2 regions of the Streptosporangium lutulentum genome follow, and region 2 is predicted to be linked to the other one. Evidence: predicted binding sites of a transcription regulator. Region 2 holds the regulator's gene; the other holds the start of a gene.

Region 1 (4,206 bases), 3.0 Mb from region 2:
ACCGGCCGACATCGTCGACGCCGAACCGCGTGGCCTGGCCCGCCTCTACGTGGTCCTGACCCGCGCGGTCACCTCCCTGACCGTCCTCCACGCCAGAGAGCTCCCCGCGCAGCTCTGCTGATTTCCGATGCCATGGAAAAGCCCATGGACGTAGGCGTTCGGAACGGGCGGCTGGAAGACGTCGGCGCGCTGCCGGCCTTCTGGCTCGAAGCCGCCGAGGGAACCGACCGCCACGATGATCCTGCCAAGGCGGTCGCGCTCATCGAGCGCGACCCCGCGGCCGTCCTCATCGCCGAGATCGACGGGGAGCCGGCGGGCACCCTGATCGCCGGCTGGGACGGCTGGCGGGCCCACCTCTATCGGCTGGCCGTGGATCCCGCCCGCCGCCGCCAGGGGATCGGGACCGTCCTGATCCGCGCGGCGGAGGAGCGCTTCGCGAAACTGGGCGCATTCCGCGCCGACGCGATGGTGCTCCACGACAATGTCCTGGCCCACCACGCATGGGGTGCCGCCGGTTACGCCCCTCAACCCCAATGGGCCCCCTGGGTCAAGCCCCTGAGTTAGGAGCCGATCATTTATTGATCACAAACCGGATGAAAGGAACGGCGCCCGATCACACAAGGTTCGGTGAACACGAAAAGAGGCGGCCCCGGCACTTCAGGGTCGCCTCTTTTGTGAAAGCGTCTGGACTTAGAAGTCCATGTCGCCGCCGCCCGGCATGGCGGGAGCGGCTCCGGCCTTCTCGGGCTTCTCGGCGATGACGGCCTCGGTGGTCAGGAACAGCGCCGCGATGGAGGCGGCGTTCTGCAGCGCGGAGCGCGTCACCTTGGCCGGGTCGATGATGCCCGACTCGAACATGTTCACGTACTCGCCGGTGGCGGCGTTCAGACCCTCACCGGGGGTGAGGTTGCGCACCTTCTCCACCACGACGCCGCCTTCGAGACCGGCGTTGACCGCGATCTGCTTCAGCGGCTCCTCCAGCGCCTTGCGGACGATCGCGGCACCGGTGGCCTCGTCGCCGAAGAGCTCGAGCTTGTCGAACGCCTTGGCGCCGGCCTGCAGCAGCGCCACGCCACCGCCGGGGACGATGCCCTCCTCGACGGCCGCCTTCGCGTTGCGAACGGCGTCCTCGATGCGGTGCTTGCGCTCCTTGAGCTCGACCTCGGTCGCCGCGCCGGCCTTGATGACGGCGACGCCGCCGGCCAGCTTGGCGAGACGCTCCTGGAGCTTCTCGCGGTCGTAGTCGGAGTCGGTGTTCTCGATCTCGGCGCGGATCTGGTTGACCCGGCCGGCGATCTGGTCGGGGTCACCGGCGCCGTCGACGATGGTGGTCTCGTCCTTGGTGACGATGACCTGGCGGGCGCGGCCGAGCTGGTCCAACGTGGTGGACTCCAGCTTGAGGCCGAGGTCCTCGCTGATGACCTGGGCACCGGTCAGGATGCCGATGTCGCCGAGCATGGCCTTGCGGCGGTCGCCGAAGCCCGGAGCCTTGACGGCGACCGAGCGGAACAGACCACGGATCTTGTTGACGACCAGGGTGGCCAGGGCCTCGCCCTCGACGTCCTCGGCGATGATCAGCAGCGGCTTGCCGGCCTGCACGACCTTGTCGAGAACCGGGAGCAGGTCCTTGTTGGCGGACACCTTGGAGTTGACGACGAGGATGTAGGGGTCGTCGAGGACGGCCTCCATACGCTCCGGGTCGGTCACGAAGTACATCGAGGTGAGGCCCTTGTCGAAGCGCATGCCCTCGGTGAGCTCGAGCTCAAGGCCGAAGGTGTTGCTCTCCTCGACGGTGATGACACCTTCCTTGCCGACCTTGTCCATCGCCTCGGCGATCATCTCGCCGATCTGGGCGTCGCCCGCGGAGATGGAGGCGGTGGAGGCGATCTGCGCCTTCGTCTCCACGTCCTTGGCCAGCTTGGAGAGCTCCTCCGAGACGCGCTCCACGGCGGCCTCGATGCCCTTCTTCAGGGCCATCGGGTTGGCGCCGGCGGCGACGTTGCGAAGACCCTCACGAACGAGAGCCTGAGCGAGCACGGTGGCAGTCGTGGTGCCGTCACCCGCGACGTCGTCGGTCTTCTTGGCGACTTCCTTGACGAGCTCGGCCCCGATCTTCTCCCACGGGTCTTCGAGCTCGATCTCCTTGGCGATGGAGACACCGTCGTTGGTGATCGTGGGCGCGCCCCACTTCTTCTCCAGCACGACGTTACGGCCCTTGGGGCCGAGGGTCACCTTGACGGCGTCCGCGAGCTGGTTCATACCACGCTCGAGACCGCGCCGGGCGTCCTCATTAAACGCGATCATCTTGGCTGCCATACGGCTAGACCTCCCAAACACAGGGTGGCTTGCACCGGATCGAGCCGACGCCCGCGACGGCATGTGGGCCCACGACTCCGTTCGGCGGGCCCCATCGCCTCGATCCAGGTTGGCACTCTCGAACCGGGAGTGCCAACAAACTGTTTAGCACTCTACCCTGTCGAGTGCAAGCTGCGGGTCTTTGACCTGCATTCCACTCATGGCGAAAGCCCGGCCCGCCGCTGGAGCGGCGAACCGGGCCGCTGTCGCGAAGATCACACAGACTGCGCTGCCGCGGGATCCACCGACATTTCCCGACAAATTCACGGGATGGCTACGTCAGACCGCCCGGACGGACTCCGCCTGGGGACCCTTCTGCCCTTGGGTGATCTCGAACTCGACCCGCTGGCCCTGCTCGAGTGCACGGTAGCCATCCATCATGATTGCGGAGTAATGGACGAACACATCCTTACCACCGTCTACCGCGATGAAGCCGTAGCCCTTGTCCGCGTTGAACCATTTGACGGTGCCCTGCGCCACTTGCGACTCCTCTTACTGGACTTGAGGACAACACCCATTCCTCTCGCGAAGTCCTCAATCTCCGAGGCGGAGACATCGCCTACGTCGATCGTTCTCGACCATACCTGTGGGATGCCGTGGGGCAACAGAGTCAATCAACAAACTACTGCTTTACATGCGCTTTTAGCGCCAAATCATGTTTGGCAATCACGATTAGTTAGTTAAATGTTGCATTATTTCCCCGCGTCCCAAGTATGCGCTCACGTCACAAAACACGACACCCGCACGCGGCCGGAGCCGGTGCGGGTGTCGTGAGAAGAGCAGAGAGGGTGACAGGGGAAGCACGGAGAGACGCCCGGGGTTGCGGTGTCGCGAGAGGGCCCGGGCGCTCAAGGAACGCCGGGAGGATCAGCCCCCGGCCACCGCCGGGATGATGGAGACCTGGGCGCCGGGCGGCGTGGCCGTGTCGAGGTTGTCGACAAAACGGACGTCCTCATCCCCGACATAAACGTTGACGAAACGGCGAATCTTGCCCGTTTCATCGAAAATGCGCGCTCCGATCCCCGGGAAGTCCGCGTCCAGCTTCTGCAGAACCTCGCGAAGAGTCGCACCGTCTCCGTTCACCTCGGCGGCACCATCGGTGTAGGTCCGCAGAATCGTCGGAATCCGCACAGAAACGCTCATAATTCAGTACCTTTCACGATTTCTAGGCGATAACCGCACGGAATGCGTCAAGAGAGGGCCGGATGACGGCGGTGGGACGCGCCTGGCTCGCCACCGCGTCGAGGGTCTTCAGACCGTCGCCGGTGTTGAGGACCACGGTCTCCGCGTCGGGGTCGAGCCGCCCCGCGGCGACCAGCTTGCGCAGCACACCGACGGTGACGCCGCCCGCCGTCTCGGCGAAGATGCCCTCGGTCCTGGCCAGCAGCCGGATCGCGTCGACGACCTCGGCGTCCGTGACGTCCTCGACCGCACCGCCGGTGCGCCGGGCGATGTCCAGCACGTAGGGGCCGTCCGCCGGGTTGCCGATCGCCAGCGACTTGGCGATCGTGTTCGGCTTGACCGGGCGGATCACGTCGAGACCCGCCTTGTAGGCGGTGGAGACCGGCGAGCACCCCTCGGCCTGCGCCGCGAAGATCTTGTAGGGCTTCTCCTCGACGAGGCCGAGCTTGATCAGCTCCTTGAAGGCCTTGTCGATCTTCGTGAGCTGGGAGCCGGACGCGACCGGGATGACGATCTGGTCCGGGATCCGCCAGCCGAGCTGCTCGGCGATCTCGTAGGCCAGGGTCTTGGAACCCTCCGCGTAGTACGGACGGAGGTTGACGTTGGCGAAGCCCCACTGGTCGCCCAGCTCGTCGCCGATGAGCTCGGAGCAGAAGCGGTTCACGTCGT
Region 2 (4,206 bases):
CGTCCACGAACGGGTGCCCGACGATCAACACGTGCGGCGAGGAGACCTGGGCGGCGATCCTGCTCTCCTTCGAGCCGGGAACCAGGTGGTCGACGAGCACGCCCAGTCGTCGTTCGGGGCCGGGGCCGAACTCCTCGACGATCGAGGGCAGGTGGTCGACCCCTTCGAGATACTCCACGACCACGCCTTCGACCCGCAGGTCGTGGCCCCAGACCTTCTCCACCAGGGCGGCGTCGTGGATGCCCTCCACGTAGATCCGGCTCTCCCTGGCGACCTGCGCCCGCAGGCCCTCCACCGCGATGGAACCCGAGGCGCTCCGCCTCGGCCCCTGGGGCGCGGCGGCGGGACGGACGAGTGTCACCACCTTGCCCTCCAGGAGGAACGCGGCCGGCTCCAGCGGGAACAACCGCCGGCGCCCGAACCGGTCCTCCAGGGTGACGGCCTCCTTGTCGCAGGCCACCACGGCGCCGCAGAAGCCGCCGTCGGCGTCCTCCACGACCAGGTCAAGCTCTGCGGGAACCTGAGGGATCTTCCCCTTCAGGGGGCGTCGCCAGTCTCCCGCCAGCACGTCACGTTCGTACATCACCGACCGCCCACCATCTTCTCGCCATGGATCAAATGGACGTTAGCAAAAGCTGAGATCACCCGCCGTACGGTCCCGATCCCCACTGTCCCGCCGACGCGGCGGCCTGGCGTCTGCGGGCGCCGCTCCGTTTCACCAGTACGACGATCGTCACGATGACGGCCAGCAGGATCCCGCCGCCCGGCACCGCGAACAGGGTGATCACCCCGCCTAAGAGCGAGTCGGTGGCGAGCTCCGTGCCCACGCCGAACTCGGTGCCGGCGGCCTCGCTCGCGTCGCAGGTGAGCTGGTAGTCACCCGCCTTGTCGACTCCCACCCGCAAGCCCATCTCCCAGATGACGCCGTCGGACGTGACGGTCTGCTGGATGTCCGGCTGCGACAGCCTGGCGGTTCCCGGACCGCCCTGGAACGCGCACTCGAAATCGGTGGGCCCGGTCGCGGAGACGTAGATGGCGGACTTGTCCGCCGGGTCGAGGCTGACCGTGACGACCTTGCCCGAGCCGAAGGACGTGGCGGGCGCGGCGTCCCCGAGCGCGTTGAAGACACCGCCGAGGAAGCCGCCGACGCCGGCGATCACGCTGAGCAGCGCGACGAGCCAGACACCGACGATCCAGCCGATGCCGGGTTTGATCTTCTCCCTGGGCGGCGGGCCCTGGGGGACGCCGTAAGCGAAAGAGGCATAACCATAGGAAGGGTCGTTCTGGTACTGCTGCTGGCCATATGGGTGTTGAGGAACGCCGTAATCGGGCACGTGTGTAGACGCGTCACCCGAAGGAGAGCCGAAATCGTGGGACATGTGCGAAATTGTGGTTCGTGCCGCTTGGATAGTGATAGCAGTTGACTTGACGACGGCTTGGTCCGATCATCTGCCCCTCCTGTTATCGCACCTCGCGGCCATGGGCCGTACACTTGGCACTCGGGGACACAGAGTGCCAGCCCGGAGTCCCCACCTTCGGACGCAGGCAGGGAGGTGAGCACGTTGGTCGACGACCGGAAGCTCGCGGTGCTTCGCGCCATTGTCGAGGATTACGTGTCCACCAATGAGCCGGTGGGTTCCAAGGCGCTCGTCGAGCGGCACAACCTGGGAGTGTCGCCCGCGACCATCCGCAACGACATGGCGGTGCTGGAGGAGCAGGGCTACATCGCCCAGCCCCACACCAGTGCCGGTCGGGTGCCCACCGACAAGGGTTATCGGCTGTTCGTCGACCGGCTTTCGCAGGTGAAGCCGCTGTCGAGCGCGGAGAGGAAGGCCATCGAGACCTTCCTGGCCGGCGCGGTGGACATCGACGACGTCGTCATGCGCACGGTACGGCTGCTCGCGCAGCTGACCAGGCAGGTGGCGGTGGTTCAATACCCCACGTTGACCAACTCCACGGTTCGCCACGTCGAGCTGGTCCCGCTGAGTGAGCGCCGGCTGATGTTCGTGCTCATCACCAACACGGGACGGGTCGAGCAGCGCGTGGTCGAGCTGCACGAAACGGTCGACGAGGCCCGCGTCGCCCATCTGCGGGCGATGCTCAACTCCTGCCTGGACGGATGCGGGCTCACCAGCGTCCCCGACAAGGTCGTCGATCTGCCCGCGCGTCTCGCCGCCGAGGACAGGCCGCTCGCGGCCACGATCCTGTCGGTGCTGCTGGAGTCCCTGGTGGACCGGCACGATGAAAAGATTGTCTTCGCCGGGGCAGCCAACCTCGCGGGGGCCGACTTCACCGTCGGACTCCGCGACGTGCTGGAGGCCCTGGAAGAGCAGGTCGTGCTCATGCGCCTGCTCGGCGAGACGTCCGACCTGTCAGCGCTGACGGTGCGGATCGGCTCGGAAAACCCCTATACCGGCCTCCAGGGCACATCGATCGTCGTCGCTGGATACGGTTCAGGGGACAAGCAACTGGCCCGGCTCGGTGTGCTGGGTCCGACGCGAATGGACTACCCGGTCACGATGGGCGCGGTGCGCGCGGTGGCACGTTACGTCAGCCAGATCCTGGCTGCATCCTAAGAGGTCAACTAAGTGGCTAAGAGTGACTACTACGGCACCCTCGGGGTGCGTCGTGACGCCAGTGCGGAAGAGATCAAGAAGGCTTACCGGCGTCTGGCGCGGGAGCTGCATCCCGATGTGAACCCCGACCCTGAGACCCAGGAGAGATTCAAGGACATCACGCAGGCCTACGAGGTCCTGTCGGATTCCAACAAACGGCAGATGTACGACATGGGTGCCGATCCGTTCGCCTCGGGCGGGGGCGCCGGTGCCGGGGGGTTCGGCGCGGGTTTCCCGTTCAGCGACATCATGGACGCCTTCTTCGGCGCCGCGGGCGGCGGACGCGGTCCCCGTTCGCGTGCCCGCCGCGGGCGCAACGCCACCATCCGGGTCGAGCTCGACCTCAACGAGTCGGCCTTCGGCACCACCCGCGAGCTGGTCGTCGACACCGCCGTGCTCTGTGAGGTCTGCACGGGCTCCGGCGCGGCGGCCGGCACCCACCCCGACACCTGTGACATGTGCCATGGCCGCGGTGAGGTCTCCCAGGTCACCCGGTCCTTCCTCGGCCAGGTCATGACCTCCCGGCCCTGCCCCCAGTGCGGCGGTTTCGGCTCGATCATCCGCAACCCCTGCCAGGAGTGCTCCGGCGACGGCCGGGTCCGCACCCGGCGGACCATCAAGGTCCGCATCCCGGCGGGAGTGGAGGACGGCACCCACATCCAGCTCGCCGGCGAAGGTGAGATCGGCCCGGGTGGCGGCCCGCCCGGAGACCTGTTCCTGGAGATCGTCGAGCGCCCGCACGAGATCTTCGAGCGCCGGGGCGACGACCTGCACTGCACCGTGCAGATTCCGATGACCGCGGCCTCCCTCGGCACCATCCTGACCATGGAGACGCTCGACGGCCCCGAGGAGCTGGACATCCGGCCCGGCACGCAGTCGGGCCAGACCATCCCGCTGTACAACCGGGGCATTCAGCATCTCAACGAGAACGGCCGGGGCGACCTGCTGATCCACGTCAACATCGAGACCCCCTCTCGCCTTGACGCGGCACAGGAGGAGCTCCTGCGCGAGCTCGCCAGGCTCCGCGGGGAAGAACGCCCGCCCGGCAAGTTCGCCCCCGGGCAGCAGAGCTTCTTCTCCCGCCTGCGAGACGCGTTCAATGGCCGCTGAGCGGGGCCTCTCCGGAGGAGTACGGCGAGACGTCCCCTCCGCAGCGGATCGGGGCGCGCCCCGATCCGCTGCGGAGGGCGTCTTCCGGCCCGCGGAGGGCGTCTTCCGGCCCGGGCGGAACGCCTCCCGGGCACGGCGACACGTCTCCGACGGCCGATGACGGTTCCGGTCTTCCTGGCGGAGCCGGCCGACCTGGCTCTGGCGGAGTTCACGTTCGGCGGCCCCGAGGGACGTCACGCGGCGGCCGTACGCCGGTTGCGGGTGGGGGAGCGGCTCGATCTGACCGACGGCGCGGGCGCCGTGGCCGAGTGCGTGGTCCTGGCCGTCGGCAAGGACTCGCTCCGGGTGGAGACGCTGCGCCGCTACGACGTGCCCGCGCCGGGCCCTCGTCTGGTGGTGGTCCAGGGGCTGCCCAAGGGCGACAGAGGCGAACTGGCCGTGGAAATGATGACCGAGGCGGGAGCCGACGTGATCGTGCCCT

What was found. The regulator HrcA, encoded in region 2, represses chaperone genes, less so after heat shock. The targets are predictions, from matches to a motif close to TTGGCACTCTCNNNNNGAGAGTGCCAA.
Region 1: groL (chaperonin GroEL) is a predicted target of HrcA. The motif match lies at 2,426-2,452, and genes of this name have one in related genera.

The regions. Positions count from the first base shown of each region.
Region 1 is NZ_JAUSQU010000001.1:8,361,859-8,366,064, reverse strand. Features, by position in the region: gene J2853_RS37765 (HelD family protein) at 1-121, shown strand, start outside; gene J2853_RS37760 (GNAT family N-acetyltransferase) at 145-564, shown strand; gene groL (chaperonin GroEL) at 691-2,316, opposite strand; gene J2853_RS37750 (cold-shock protein) at 2,635-2,835, opposite strand; gene J2853_RS37745 (MoaD/ThiS family protein) at 3,223-3,498, opposite strand; gene thrC (threonine synthase) at 3,521-4,206, opposite strand, start outside.
Region 2 is NZ_JAUSQU010000001.1:5,360,379-5,364,584, reverse strand. Features, by position in the region: gene J2853_RS23880 (DUF3097 domain-containing protein) at 1-583, opposite strand, end outside; gene J2853_RS23875 (hypothetical protein) at 642-1,379, opposite strand; gene hrcA (heat-inducible transcriptional repressor HrcA) at 1,563-2,576, shown strand; gene dnaJ (molecular chaperone DnaJ) at 2,589-3,725, shown strand; gene J2853_RS23860 (16S rRNA (uracil(1498)-N(3))-methyltransferase) at 3,882-4,206, shown strand, end outside.